One region of the Clostridium pabulibutyricum genome, then DNA from elsewhere that is predicted to be linked to it. Evidence: riboswitches for the same ligand, from Rfam matches in the RefSeq annotation. Region 1 holds a riboswitch; the other holds the start of a gene.
The links. A riboswitch is a leader RNA that binds a small molecule or an ion and turns the genes downstream of it on or off. The one in region 1 is predicted to bind thiamine pyrophosphate.
Positions count from the first base shown of each region.

Region 2: it holds a riboswitch for thiamine pyrophosphate, as region 1 does, so the genes downstream of both, thiW (energy coupling factor transporter S component ThiW) here and thiM (hydroxyethylthiazole kinase) in region 1, are expected to answer to the same signal.

Region 1 covers NZ_JBZAYZ010000003.1:8,752-16,643, reverse strand. The annotation lists gene addA (helicase-exonuclease AddAB subunit AddA) at 1-2,815, shown strand, start outside; gene pepT (peptidase T) at 2,799-4,043, shown strand; gene thiE (thiamine phosphate synthase) at 4,072-4,686, opposite strand; gene thiM (hydroxyethylthiazole kinase) at 4,677-5,486, opposite strand; TPP riboswitch at 5,552-5,655, opposite strand; gene AC4CVH_RS05205 (Ryanodine receptor Ryr) at 5,840-7,892, shown strand, end outside.
Region 2 covers NZ_JBZAYZ010000007.1:5,915-13,806, reverse strand. The annotation lists partial or broken gene AC4CVH_RS08875 (ATPase) at 1-244, opposite strand, end outside; gene AC4CVH_RS08870 (hypothetical protein) at 246-413, opposite strand; gene AC4CVH_RS08865 (hypothetical protein) at 1,449-1,619, opposite strand; gene AC4CVH_RS08860 (methyltransferase domain-containing protein) at 1,632-1,742, opposite strand; gene AC4CVH_RS08855 (cupin domain-containing protein) at 1,909-2,190, opposite strand; gene AC4CVH_RS08850 (helix-turn-helix transcriptional regulator) at 2,286-2,429, opposite strand; gene AC4CVH_RS08845 (hypothetical protein) at 2,476-2,967, shown strand; TPP riboswitch at 3,013-3,118, shown strand; gene thiW (energy coupling factor transporter S component ThiW) at 3,409-3,978, shown strand; gene thiM (hydroxyethylthiazole kinase) at 3,956-4,741, shown strand; gene AC4CVH_RS08830 (hypothetical protein) at 4,707-5,153, opposite strand; gene AC4CVH_RS08825 (FtsX-like permease family protein) at 5,146-7,056, opposite strand; gene AC4CVH_RS08820 (ABC transporter ATP-binding protein) at 7,043-7,807, opposite strand; gene AC4CVH_RS08815 (sensor histidine kinase) at 7,882-7,892, opposite strand, start outside.

The sequences.
Region 1 (7,892 bases):
ATTCATAAAAGAGAGCAGTAAAAAAGCTAAAAATTCTGTAAAAAAGTCTCTTGATGGTATTAAAGACAAAATATCAACTGCAGAAAATATAGGAAAAAGCATTTCAGACATGCATCCAATAATCAAGTGTCTGACAGATATGACAATTGAGTTTGAAGAAAAATATTCTTCCAAGAAAAGAGAAAGAGATATAATTGATTTTAATGATATAGAGCATTTTTGTATGAAGATACTTGTTGACAAATATGAAGACGGTCAAATCACGCCTTCCAATGCTGCACTTTATTATAGAAAATTTTTTGAAGAAATACTGATAGATGAGTATCAGGACAGTAATTCAGTTCAAGAAGTCATAATAAACATGATATGCCGCAAGGATGATATGTCGAATTTATTTATGGTAGGGGATGTAAAACAGAGTATATACAGATTCAGACAGGCAAAGCCGGAATTGTTTCTTGAAAAATATAAAAGTTATTCTCAAAAAAAAGGTTCGATAAACAGGAGGATAAAGCTTTTTAAAAATTTCAGAAGTAGATTTAATATAATAGATGCTGTGAATTATATATTTGGCCAGATAATGTGTACTGAAGTGGGAGAGCTTGACTATGACAGAGAAGAAGAACTTCAGGGTATGGCTCAATATCCTGAATCCGAGCTCAGTACTTTTGAGAATGAAAGTGTGGAACTTCATATAATAGACAGGTCTAATGAAAGCGAAGGAGAAGAAAATTTTGACGGTGTACAGGCTGAGGCAAGGCTTGTTGCAAAAAAAATAGAGGAACTTGTACAATCGGGCGTTTGTGTATATGACAAGACAAAAGCTTGTTATAGGGGCATAGCCTACAGTGATATAGTTGTCCTAATGCGTTCTACAAAGGGTTTATCTCCGGTTTTTGTAGAACAGTTTAATAATTGTGGTATACCGGTGTTTGCAGATGTTTCTACGGGATATTTTGATACAATTGAGATAAAGACAATAATGAGTGTTCTAGGTATAATAGATAATCCAATTCAGGATATACCTCTTATTGCAGTTTTGCGTTCGCCAATAGAAAATTTTTCTCCAGAAGAACTTATAGATATAAGAATTTCAAATAAAGATATGCCATTTTACAAGGCCATGAGCGAGTGTGTTAAGTCTGATGAAACCAGTGACGAATTAAAATGTAAAATAACTAAGTTTATGAATAGATTGCATATTTGGAGAAAAAAGGTATTGTATATGTCCATAGATGAGTTTTTATGGTACATTTACATGGATACCGGGTATTATGGATTTGCAGGTGCTATGCCGGGAGGTATTCAGCGGCAGGCAAACCTCAGGATGCTTTTTCAAAAAGCGGAGCAGTATGAAAAAACAAGTTACAAGGGACTGTTTAATTTTATAAACTTCATAAACAAGCTTAGAATGAGCAGTGGCGATATGGGAAGCGCGAAAGTACTTGGTGAAAATGAAAATGTGGTTAGGATAATGAGCATACATAAAAGTAAGGGACTTGAATTTCCAGTAGTGATTCTTGCAGGTGCAGGCAAAAATTTTAATACCATGGATATGAAGGAACCTGTTATGTTTGACGAGAAGCTTGGAATAGCATCTGATTACGTTGATTGTGTAAGAAGAGTAAAGTATACAACTGTAGTAAAGGAAATATTTAAAAATAAGCTCAAGAATGAAACCTTGTCGGAGGAGATGAGAATACTATACGTTGCTTTTACAAGGGCGAAAGAAAAGCTTATTATAACCGGATCAGTGGCTAACCTTGAAAAGTCTGTTGAAAAGTGGTGTGAAGAGTCCATAAACGGTGAAAAAATAGTTCCTTCATACACTCTTTTAAAGGCGAGGAACTATATGGACTGGATATGTGAAGCACTTGTCAGACACAAAGATGGAAATGTAATAAGAGATGCATCTGCAGGCAGTTATACAAAATTTCATGATGTTAAGGGTGTTTCAAAATGGAATGTAAAACTTTGGAATAAAAATAAAATTGCGGATATTCCAAAGGAAAATAAAAAATCTGATATTGTAGATGAAATAAAAAGTCTTGAAATTGAATGCGGAAAAAGTTCATACTTTGATGAAATTAACAGGAGACTTGATTGGAAATACAAATATTATGATGCTTCAATTATTCCGGCTAAATTTTCTGTATCAGAACTTAAGAAAAGATTTATTGACGACTCTAATGAATATAATGCCAATTTTGATGAAAATAAAGGTTTGGAAATCAGAATACCGGATTTTATGCGCGATAAAAAAGAGATTTCACCTGCATATAGAGGTACACTTATGCATCTTGTAATGCAGCATATAAATATAAGTGATACGGAGAAAATTGAAAATATAATATTGCAGATAGAAAGTCTTGCAAACAGGGAATTTATGAGAAAAGAGGATATAAAGTTCATTTCCCCGTCGAAGATATTTCAATTTTTTAAATCTGATCTGGGAATGAGAATTAAAAAATCTTTGAATGTACGCAGGGAGGTGCCTTTCTATATGGAAGTAGAAAGTGGAGAGATATATGACAATCTTCCGGATTATATTTCAAAGAATGAAAAAGTACTTCTTCAGGGAATAATAGATTGTTACTTTGAAGAGGAAGATGGATTGGTGCTGGTTGATTATAAAACTGATTATGTAGAAAATATCGATGATATAAAGAATAAATATAAGATACAGATTAAATACTATTCAAAAGCGCTTGAAAGCATAACGGGAAAAATAGTCAAGGAAAAGTACCTGTATCTTTTCAGTATAGGTAAACCTGTTTTGATGGGGAAGGTGAAGCAAAGTGGAAAAAGTCTATGATAAGTTTTTGAGATATATAAAATTTGATACGCAGTCCAGTGAAGAGTCATCCAGTTCGCCAAGTACTGTGAGGCAACTTGAGTTTGCAAAGCAGTTGTGCTTGGAATTGAAAAACATTGGACTTTCAGAGGTATCTGTTGATAAAAATGGCTATGTAATGGGATGTCTTCCTTCAAATACAAGTAAAAAAATTCCAACGGTAGGATTCATAGCACATATGGATACAAGTCCCGAGGTCTCAGGGAAAAATGTAAAGCCATTAATAATTGAAAACTATGATGGGGGAGATATCGTGCTTGACAGTTTAAAAGGCACGGTACTTAGAACACGTGATTTTCCTGAAATAAAAAATTATATTGGAAAAACACTTATAACTACGGATGGAAATACTTTGCTTGGAGCTGATGACAAAGCTGGAATATCGGAAATTGTGCATGCAGTTGAGTATATTTCACTGCATCATGAGATAGAACATGGAGATATAAAGATATGTTTTACTCCCGATGAGGAAATAGGAAGAGGTGCTGACAATTTTAATGTGGAGAAATTCGGGGCACAATTTGCATATACTGTAGATGGTGGCGAAATAGGAGAACTTGAGTATGAGAATTTCAATGCAGCTGCAGCAAAACTCACAATATTTGGAGTAAATGTTCATCCTGGATATGCGAAGGGAAAAATGATAAATTCAATGAATGTTGCAAATGAATTCATGAATATGCTTCCGAAAGATGAGATTCCGGAGGCTACGAGTGGATACGAAGGGTTCTATCATCTTGTTTCAATGAATGGAAATATTGAAGAGACAAATCTCAGTTATATAATAAGGGATTTCTGTGAAGAAAAATTTGAATACAGAAAAAATTTTATGCTTGAATGTGTGAATAAACTTAAAAAAACATATGGGAGCAGTATTGCAGCAATTGACATAAGAGAACAGTACCGGAATATGAAGAAAAAGATAAAACAGGCAGCATATGTGGTTGATATAGCAAAAAAGGCTATGGAAATTTCAGGTGTGAAACCTAAAATATCTCCTATAAGGGGAGGTACGGATGGTGCAAGGCTGTCATTTATGGGACTTCCAACTCCTAATATATTCACAGGTGGTCATAATTTTCATGGAAGGTATGAATATATTCCTGTTTTTGCAATGGAGAAGGCATCTAGGGTAATAGTGAACATAGTAAAATTAACATCGGATATTGAAAAGGTTCTGCAGGAATAAACATGCAGAACCTTTTTTAGAATCATGGCTATTTCAAAATCAGATTTTCAGCAGCAGTTTTTATATCGGAAGTATTGAGAATTGCAGAAACTACTGATATTCCATCCACACCTGTGGACAATATGTCATTAAAATTTCTTTGATTTATTCCGCCTATTGCAACGGCGGGTATGCTTATGCTGTCATATATTTTTTTCAATCCTTCAATTCCGAGAGGGTGTTTTGTGTCTTTTTTTGTTCCAGTATTGAATACAGTACCTATGCCAAGATAGTCGGCTCCTCCTTTTTCAGCATCAAGTGCTTCCTGTATGCTGCCTGAAGATATTCCTATTATTTTGTTTTTGCCGAGGATTTCTCTTGCTTTTAAAAGAGGCATGTCAGTTTGACCGAGATGAACTCCATCGGCATCTATGGCCTGGGCTATATCAATTCTGTCATTTATTATTAGGGGGATCTTATAATATGATGTAACTTTTTTGACATCCACTGCAATTTCAAAAAATTCTCTTGTAGAAGAATATTTCTCCCTTATCTGTACAAGGGTAACTCCTCCAAGAATAGCCTCCTCCACAGCATCTTTCAATGTCTTGTCTTTAAGAAAACGTCTGTCTGTTACAAGGTATAATTTATAGTTTATATCCATTCTACTTTTGCCATCTCCTTAATTTTTTCTCCTGTCAAATTGTATATTGAATCTATTAGTTTTACTCTGAAACTTCCAGGGGAATTTGCAGATTTAAAAGCTTCTTCTCCTGCAATATTCATGGACAGTACTGCACAGACAACAGCAAGAAATTTATCGTCCGAGGAGCCTAAAGTAGCTGCACACAATGCACCAAGCATGCACCCGGCCCCTGTTATTTTAGTCAGCATGGGAGTATTGTTTTTTATTATAGCGGTATTTTTCCCATCAGTTATAAAGTCTTCTTTACCAGTTGCAGCTGTAATACAATTGTGTCTTTTGGAAATTTCAATGCAGCTTTCAAGGGCATTTTCAAGCCCGCCAACGGAATCAACACCTTTTACATTTGAGGCTTTTCCAGCAAGAAAGTTTATTTCACCTGCATTTCCCTTTATCGCATCTATGCGGCCAAGTTCAAACAATTTGTTTATTACAGTTGCCCTTTTTGGAATTGCGGGACATCCAACTGGGTCAAGTATTACAGGTACATTGTGTATTCTTGCGGATTCGGATGCCAGTATGATTGATGTTTCCTGTTCACGGTTTAGTGTTCCTAGATTTATGTAGAGGGATTGGGATAAAGCTGTGAAATCGAAAGCCTCATCATAGGCATCACACATTGCAGGTGATGCACCATAAGAAAGAAGTGCATTTGCACAGTCATTTACTGTAACATAATTTGTAATACAGTGTACGAGAGGAGATTTTTTACGCATTTCATTGAATATGTCTGAAACTTTTTCCATATTTTTATCTTTCAATTTACTCGACTCCTTCTTATATATTAAAATAAAGGTATGTTATTTTTAAAAACAACATACCTTAAAGTCTTTACAAGTATGTTTCCTACGCCAGTTTTGACTGGATCAGGTTCAAAGGGTTAGATTTGAAATCTTCTCAGCTTTTTTACAAGCACCCCTACAAAATTTATTCATTTTTCACTATTAATTTTACTACATATATATGAATTTGCAACTTTAGTTTTAGACCAATAACTTTATTGACATTTAGTTAAAATTATAGTAGACTTGCCTTCAATAACAGAGAAGATATTGAAGATGCTTTAGAATTTATATCTTGAGCGGACATATGTATAAAGAAAGGAAGTGGAATTATGAAAATTGAAGACTTTAGTATTGTTGTATCTGGTGATATATGTGTAAACAGGCTGTTTTGGAAAGTCAACAATAGCTATATAAGCAATTTAAGCTGGCAGCAGCATCCTCATATATGTAGCAGGCTTAGCTGTGGTGAAGCACTGCTTCTGGCAAAGTTTGTATCTTTAGCTACAGGAGCAGAGGTTGTTTCACCTGAAATAAATTGTGACAACAATAATTTGCCTGATGGAATTTTAAGTTCCAGCATACAATTGGAAATTTTCCCCTCTTTACCAGATCAAAAAGATGGAGAAAAGATATACAGGGTAAAAACATTTCTTGGTTTTAATGAAATATATTTTGGAGATCCAAGGTTGTTTCCTATTGTTGATGATAATAAAAATGCCGACATGATAATTATTGACGATGAAAATAATGGCTTTAACAATGATGAAAAATTCTGGCCGATGGCACTTCAAGAAACAGAAAGTAATCCCGTAATTATATACAAGATGGATAATCCATCTGATAATACAAAATTGTGGAGACATATAGAAAAGTATTACATGAAGGACACCATAGTAGTCATAAATGGTGATGATTTAAGATCAAAAGAGGTTAATATAAGCAAGAATATTTCATGGGAAAGAACTGCACTTGATTTTGTATGGCAGATAAAAAACAATCCAAGTCTTGATTTTTTATCTAAATGCAGCAGGTTGATTGTACCGCTTGGTCTTGAAGGTGCTATATATTATAGAAATGAAGGAGGGATCAAATCAAAACTGTATTTTTTAACATATGCATTCGAGGGCGATCTTTTGAAACAGGGTCAAGGCAAAATGTATGGACTTACTTCATGCTTTGCTGCAGGTCTTGCAAAAGCTATTGCTTTAGGAAAAGACAGCAACAGGTCAATGGATGATTTGATAGATGATGGAATAAGAGAAGGAATCGTAGCAACTCAAAAATACTTCAGACATGGTTTTGGAAAAGATGTTGTGGAAAGTGAGTTTCCAAGTAATTCAATTTTTAATGAAGGTGAAAATGATTTTATATATAAAAAATATATACAGGATGTTGAAATCCCGGGAGTAGAGAATCCAAGATACCAGTCATCATGGTACATTATAAATGACAAAATTTCTGCAAATCTTACGGAAATAGCCTGTGACATAGTTAGAAACGGTGAAAAAAGCGTACTGAAATATATACCAATAGCCCAGTTTGGAAAATTGAAAACTGTGGACAGAGATGAGTTTGAAGCGTATAAAAGCATTAAAAATCTAATGTCCGAATATATTTTATCCCAAAGTACAGTCAGACCTTTGTGTATAGCTGTATTTGGAACACCGGGGTCTGGAAAATCTTTTGGAGTAACTCAAGTTGCATCCTGCGTTGCACCTAATTTGATTGAGAAACTGGACTTTAATTTATCACAGTTTCAGACATTGTCTGATTTGACTATAAGTTTTCACAATATAAGAGACATATCTCTTAGTGGAAAGATACCGTTGGTATTTTTTGACGAGTTTGATTCAACATTTGAAAAGAAACTCGGATGGCTCAAATATTTTTTGGCCCCAATGCAGGATGGTGTGTTCAGAGAGGACAATTCAATACATCCTATAGGAAAGGCTATCTTTGTATTTGCAGGTGGCACAAGCAGTACGTTTGAAAAATTTTGTGGAGAAAATATCACGGATGAAGTTGAATACAGGCAGTTTAGCAGAGAGTTTCAGAGCGCAAAAGGTCCTGATTTTATAAGCAGGCTTAGAGGATATGTGAATATTTTGGGACTTAATCAAACGGATAATAAAAATGATCAGTTGTTTATAATAAGAAGGGCCATGCTTTTAAGATCGCTTATTGAGAGGAAGGTTCCACATCTTATAAATGAAAGGGGAGAAGCACAGATAGACAGAGGTGTACTGAGGGCACTGCTTAAAATAAGCAATTATAAACACGAATCAAGGTCAATGGAAGCCATACTTGAAATGAGCAGGCTTACGAGAGCCAAAAAGTGGGAACAGTCGTACCTTCCGCCAAAAGACCAGTTGAGACTTCATG
Region 2 (7,892 bases), on a different contig from region 1:
TTTTACCTGATAATGTAGTTTCTCGATTAAATGATATGCCTGCTGAAATATAGTAATTCATTAACCTTACAGCTTCTCTAGCACATTTTATTTGCAGATTATCATCTTTCCACGATCCAATCTTTGCCATCATCTCATCAGTATTTATTCTTATTTCATTCTTATTCTCATTATAATAAATTAATTTGTATATGGAACTCTTTCCAGCACCATTTACACCTGAAAATATAGTATATATCTTCATGTTATCCCCTACTTATAACTTTCATTTGATTTCTTTGAAGAATCATATTTGATATATTTGCATAGAAGTCTTTTTCTTCTGCTGTTTTTGCCTTTTGAAATAATTTCATCACATCACTATATGAATAACTTAAAAAAATATCGTATAAACTTTTTTCTCTATTTTCCATATAATACACCTCCAAATAAATCTAAATTAATATTTGAATAAAATTTATCTTACTTATTTTCCTTTGATTTATTTTTATTTATACATCTCATGTTAAGGTTCAACAAACCTGTGTAAAATAGCCATTCTTTATTTTCATTATATACCCTGAAACCTTATAAATAAAGAGTTTCTTTGAAATTTTTCCAACCGTTTTTCATTTTTCAAAAATAGAATAAAAAAAGTACTCTAAACCACTAAAATATATAGCTTTAGATCACTTTTTAATTTTACGGAGGTTGGAAAAATTCTCAGAAGTCAAAAACTTAATAGACATGCCACAAGACCTGATAAATAACCTTCTTTAAATTTTTTTAATGATTTTTCATATTAATAAAAAATATAGGAGATCACTATAAATCATTGAAATTAGAGCATTCATAGCAATTTTGTACAAAGATATGCTTGGAAACTTAGAGACACAGAAATTTGTTTTCCAATGTACAACAAACTGCCTGTCCTCAAAACAGCTCTTGTCCCAATTTTCAAGATAGCCGAAAATACATTTCATATGTTCCGGGGAAACAGTTTCATCGCTGATTTCGCCAATCACTTTCGCCAGCGATTGCCGTCTTGTATCTAATTCCTCAATCCTGCCGTTTGCGTTTTAAAAAATCACAAATTTTAGCGAATGGCTACACCCTACCAAACAACAGTTTTTTATTCTTGTTTAGCAGTAGTTTATTGTGATTGTATAATTTAGTAATTGTTTCTTTATAGGCTAAATATGTGCAATGACCCTTAATCTCCTATAATTAGCAGTCCAAAAAGTTCCATTCCATAGTTTGGGCTGTACCTTGTCCAACATTTTTTTAAAATTAAATCTTGTTCAACATCTGAAAATCTTTCTAAATTTGTTTCAAAAAACTGTTTTGCCCAATTGCATAAACCTTTCTCGCAATCTTTCAAGGGCGTTGGATGATCATAATCATATATTTTTTCAATAAAAAATCCGTGTTTTTCTAACAGAAAGCCAAATAAATCAACGATTTGGAAATTAAATCTCGAGATAAAAGGGACTTCCTACGTCCTGTAAAACGCTCCCAAACCATTGTTCTATGGTTTTGATATTTCCGCATTCACCAAATTCACAAACAAGTTTTCCAGAGGACTTTAATGACTGCTGTAAATATGGCATTTCTAATACATTCATTACTTTAAAGTCCAATTTTGGATACTCCTACTTCGCTTTTTCAATCATATCCGAAGAACCATCAATGCCTAAAATGTAGTTACAAAGTTTTGCTAACTCCGCAGTTAATACACCTGTTCCACAACCTAGATCTAAAATTTTTTAGGTTTTATCATTAGGAACAAATTCCAGAGGCCCTTTCCCATATTCGACAACAAAGTCGTGCTTATTGTCATATAATTTTGAGTTTCATTTCATTTTTTCCTCCATTTCCGATGTATAAATTAATCTTTTATCCTTTACACATCAATCGACTACGCAATAACTATATACTTGGATAAATAACCATGTTATAAATAACACATTGTTGCTGATAAGGATTGTTATAGGCATGAAAAACATTAGCACGAAAGCAAAGTGCTTGTTTTTCTTTTAAAATAATTTTTGTACTTACTTCTATTTCTAACATCCCTTGTACTACTAAAACGTATTCTTCCACACCATCAAGATGCTTTTTAAACTTATGGTGATATTCCGCATCTAATTCTATGTAGTATATTTCTATATTGAGAGTAGGATCAAAAGAAAAAATTGGGAAAGCTCTCATTCGTACATTATCTTCGATAATAGGCTCTTTGGATTGCGTATCATCTATTTCCAGTTCCTCGAATAAAAAAGATAGAGGAACCTTTAATCCTACTGCTATTTTCCAGAGTGTTGTAATAGTGGGAGATATCGTCTCATTTCTATTTGCCCTAGCATAGGCTTGCTAACATCTGTAAGTTTAGCAACATCTTCAATGGTAAGATTTCTAGTCGCTCGTATTTCTCTTAATCGTTCTCCTATTTTGTAGTATAATGTTTATTGTAAGACATTAAGGGGCACAGCCGTCATGACAAAAAAATACAAATATGCCATAGCTGACAAAATATTTGCTATATTCATCGTAACATTAATGATAGTACTTGTAATTACAATACCAATAGCTCTATTTTGCATGGGAATATTACTAATGTTTAAGAAAAATATTATAATACTGAAAGGTACCGGAAATATCCAATATATATTACTCGCCGCTAAATTTATGTTATTAACAATTATTGTACTATATATATTCTCACTTATTTTCAACTCACTATTTCAAGAAAGCAGCGGTATGAAAAAACATATAACAGGCTTTACACTAATGTATTCAACAATACTCTTATATAAATCACTGTATTCCTATTTTTCAATTAACTCCCTTAATGCAAAATTACTAATAAGAAAAGAAGGCATCTTCTGGGTTTCAATATATTTATTTAGTTTATATGTTTTTAAAGAAGTAACTTTTCGTCTAATAGAAAAACTCTATAAAAAGCTAATACTTAGCAAAAGAAAATAAATGCTATTCAAAAAAATTTGCATACTTAGAAGATATATGGTATGATTTTCACAAAAAGGGAGCATATTTAAATATGCTGAGAGGAAGTATATACTTCGACCTATAACTTGATTCGGATAATGCCGACGTAAGGAAATATTTAATTTATGCTGTTTTATATGCTTTATGAGTATAGATGGAATGTGCCTTACAAGGTATATTCCATTTTTTATATTTAAAAAGCAGTGGGGGAGCGCCCAAAGCTTTAAATAAAACTACAACTAAATAGCGAGGGAACTTGTATTTCAAGGTGAGAGGAAGCTTTTGAGCTTCGACCGACCAATATGATTTGTCATATAGGGAATTGCTATTTGGTTACTCTAAAATTATACCTGCAATAATGATGTTTATTTCCTATGTGATAAATTTAGAAAATAAATATTATTATGGAGGTATTTTATTATGGAAAAAAACTCGAAACTATTAAAAAAACTTATGCTGGCAATGATGGTGGCAATGGGAGTTGTGATTTCACCAATTCTTCGTATAGAAGGAATGTGTCCTATGTCTTCTGTTATAAATATTACATGCGCAGTTTTTCTGGGACCATGGTATGCACTGCTGTGTGCTGTTTGTATTGGAATCATCAGAATGTTTATTATGGGAATTCCGCCTTTAGCTCTGACAGGCGCTGTTTTTGGAGCTTTTTTAGCAGGGCTTCTATATAAGACATCCAAAAACACTTTAATTTTTGCAGTTTTAGGTGAAGTTATAGGAACAGGCATAATAGGTGCTATTGTCTCATCACCCATTATGACATATTTCTGGGGTAAAACAGGACTTTCACTTATGTTTTATATTCCTTTATTCTTTACGGCTACAATTATCGGTGGAACAATTTCCTTTATTTTTTTAGGGGCATTAAGCAAAACTGGAATGCTTATAAAGATTCAAAAAGACCTGGGGGTAAAAATCTATGACAAATCAACAGATACTGATAAACAATCTATTGCAAATAAAACACAATATTAAAATAAAAAAACCTCTTATTCATTATATTACAAATCCAATTTCAATAAATGATTGTGCAAATGTAATACTCTCTATTGGGGCAAAGCCTATCATGGCCGAACACCCTCTGGAAGTTTCTGAAATTACATCCGCATCTGATGCGCTTGGAATTAACCTTGGAAATATAACCGACGTCAGAATGAAATCCATGTTGATTTCAGGCAAAACGGCCTTTAAAGAAAAGATTCCTCAAGTAATTGATCTTGTTGGCGTTGGCTGCAGTAAATTAAGGCTTAATTATGCAAAAGAGTTTATTTCTCAGTGCCATCCAGATGTAATTAAAGGTAATTTATCTGAAATAAAAACAATTTGTGGTGTTCAAAGCAATGCAAAAGGAATAGATGCAGGCGAATATGATAAGCTGACAGATGCCAATATAGAAATCATGAAGAAATTATCTCTTAAAACAAATTCTATTATTGCAGCCACTGGTGCGGTGGATGTAATAACTAACGGCAGCGAAACATGTTTAATAAAAAACGGCTGTGAAATGCTTTCAATGGTAACAGGTACAGGATGTATGGTTACTGCGCTTATAACAAGTTATATTTCTTCATCAGATATATTTTATGGTACTATTTTAGCTGTATCGCTTATAGGAATATGCGGAGAACTTTCTCAGCATGTTACCGGTATAGGAAGCTTTAGAACTGCTCTTATAGACAATTTATTTACAATTTCTGATAATACTATAATAAATGAAATCTATTTAAAAATTCTCTAGTTTCTCTTCCAATATCCTTTGACTTTGTATAATAAATATATGGATTTTGAACACTCATTTTAACCAAATTTTTTTTATCACTTTGTGAAAAACAATTTTCATCTTCCCTTGGATAAGCGGCTGTATAATACTCAGCATATACTCCAGATATGGAATGCGGCATAAGTACATATGGCCCATCAATCTTTGCTTTTTTCAAAGCCGTTCTAGTCTCATCTACAATAGTTTTCTTTCCTCTCCCCACCGAATATACATGAATTTTTTTATTATCAACCTCAATCATCCTGCCTAATGGCTTTACATCATTTCTTTCTCTATACTTTCGCACCTGAGCCACTGTACAGACAACTACAGACAATACCAATAATAAAATAAAGCCCTTTGCTAATATTCTTGATATCTTTTTAAGCATTATTTCCACCTTCCTCATATACCATATTTACATAGTTACTACTTATAAAAATATAAAATAATGTCATTATTCCTAAATATACCCCCAAAGAAATGGTAAATTGAATTTTAAAAGAAAAATTCATTATTTGCTCCAGCATCCTCATCGCAACCATACTATGTAATACAGCTATACTTCCCGGCAAAATAAAAAACATCATAACCTGCATATAGACAGATTTTTTTATTTGATTTCTACTCATACCAAGTTTCTTCAAGATAACATATTGCTCCCTATCCATAAATGCATCCTTTAATATCTTAAAATATATTGTGCTGAACATTGAAAGCATAAATATCACAGACATTACCATACCCAGAAAATAAAATATTTCAGCCGCATAATAATCCCAGGTGTGTTGATTTATATATGTGTATATTTTCACTTTAGCTGCTGACTTTTCAATTTCAGATATTAATTGATTATAATTTTGATTTTCTTCAATTTTGACAAAACTTAAAGTTCTCTCCTTGAAACCTTTTTTTGCCTTTTCATATTCTCTATCTTCTAATACATATACATTTTTGATTCCAAACTTATCTATAATTCCGGTAAAAGGAATGTCATCCTTTTGAGCCTTTATAAAATAATCCTTATTATTTATCTCTATTTCCTTTTCATCAAGATTAAAAGGAGATGATAAAGTTGATGCGCTGGATATAAAAACAACTCCTTTTCCTTTAGGCTCAATATAGTTTGGATATTTATAATGTATAAATTTAAAATTCTTTCTTAAAGTTGAATTGCTTATTATAACCGCTTCACGATTATAGTCTACCTTTTTAGTGTAATTTTTATATGAGACATTTCCCAATATAAATTTATTTTCATTGATTTGATTCTTTAGAATCATCTTTGACATTTTCTGTTTTGAGGCTTTGTCATAGGTTTCATAGCAAAAACTATACGGTGTCTCCTTTACCTCCTGTCTTTTTGCAATTTCCTTAAAAGACAGACTAAGTCCAAGAGCCGTTATTGCTGCTGCACACAATATAGCTGTCATTGCAAGATTTCTATAATTGTCTCTGAGTCTGAAATAAACATTTGAAATACTTAATAATCTGGCTTTTCTGTATATAAATTTTTTATTTTTAATTATTCTATGAAAAACTACAGCCATAAAGCTTTGAAAAAAGAAATACGTACCAATTGAAACGCATAATAGCGCCAAAACAGATGAAAGCATCAAATCTATCTCCCATTTTTTAATCATTACTGCAGCTGCATATCCAAATAAAATAAGTGTTATTCCTAAAACGCCTTTAAAATATTTTAGTCGCTGAGGCCCCTCTTTTAACTTTACAGCATTCATCATATCTATAAGCTTGCTTCTTTTCACTATTCTATATTTTCTGTAAGCTACTGCCGCAAAAATACATGAGAATACCAAAATTACTGTATATATTGAATTTAACGATATCTGGAAAGGTATATCTACATTTAAATGAATTGACTTTGCTAAAAGCATAAAGAATAATTTGGATAATATTATTCCAAATACAAGTCCGCTTAATATTGAAAGTACTCCAATAAACAAGCTTTCTATAATAAATACTTGAGTTATTTTTGATTTTTTAACACCGATCAGCATGTACAATGCAGTCTCTTTCTGCCTATTTAACATAAAAAATTTATCTGCACTAAATATAAAGTACACTACCGTACATATTAAAACAAATCCACACGAAATACTAACTGTAGTTGCAGCTTGAAGTCTTTGACTTATTGATATAAAAGCATAATTATTTTTTATTGATAAAAAGTTATAAAGTGCTGCGGCAGATACAGTTGTAATTAAAAGATATAGTTTATATACCTTTATATTATTTTTAAAAAGCTTATAGGAAAGTCTAAAACAATTCATTTCTTTCTCCCCCCATTATCGCCGTCATATTGATAACCTTTTTAAACATGTCACTTCTTACTCCACTGCTATTTATCTCACCGCTTATAATTCCATCTTTAAGGAATATAACTCTGTTTGCATAGCTTGCAGCTCTTGAATCATGAGTCACCATTACAATTGTAGTATTAGAAGTTTTATTTATATTTGTAAAACAATCTAAAACTTCCGCAGAAGATTTAGAATCCAAAGCTCCTGTTGGTTCATCTGCAAAAATCACCTTTGGAGCAGCAATTACTGCCCTCGATATCGCTGCTCTCTGCTTTTGCCCTCCAGAAAGCTCATACGGATACTTATCAAGGTATTTCTCTATGCCAAGAAGCCTTGTAATATCATGAATTCTTTTAACTATTACCTCAATATTCTCATCATTTAATGTCATAGGCAATGCTATGTTATCTCTTATTGTCATAGTGTCTAATAGATTAAAGTCTTGAAAAATAAAGCCAATTGTCTTTGCCCTAAATCTTGCTAAATCATCTTCTTTTAAAGTGCTTATATCCTTCCCGTCAATTATGACTTTTCCCGAGGTTCCCTTATCTATCGTAGACATGATATTTAGAAAAGTAGTTTTTCCTGACCCTGAAGGACCCATTATACTAATAAACTCCCCTTCATTAATCCCTAGGTCTATTTTTTTTAATACTTCATTTTTATTAGCCAATCTTCCATAATTCTTAGTAAGACCTGATACCTCTATAATTTTTTTCATATATCATCACCTCATGTCTACAGTATAATTTACATTCAACTCATCTTCCATCCATTCAGGTTACAAATCATGCCCTATTGTGACA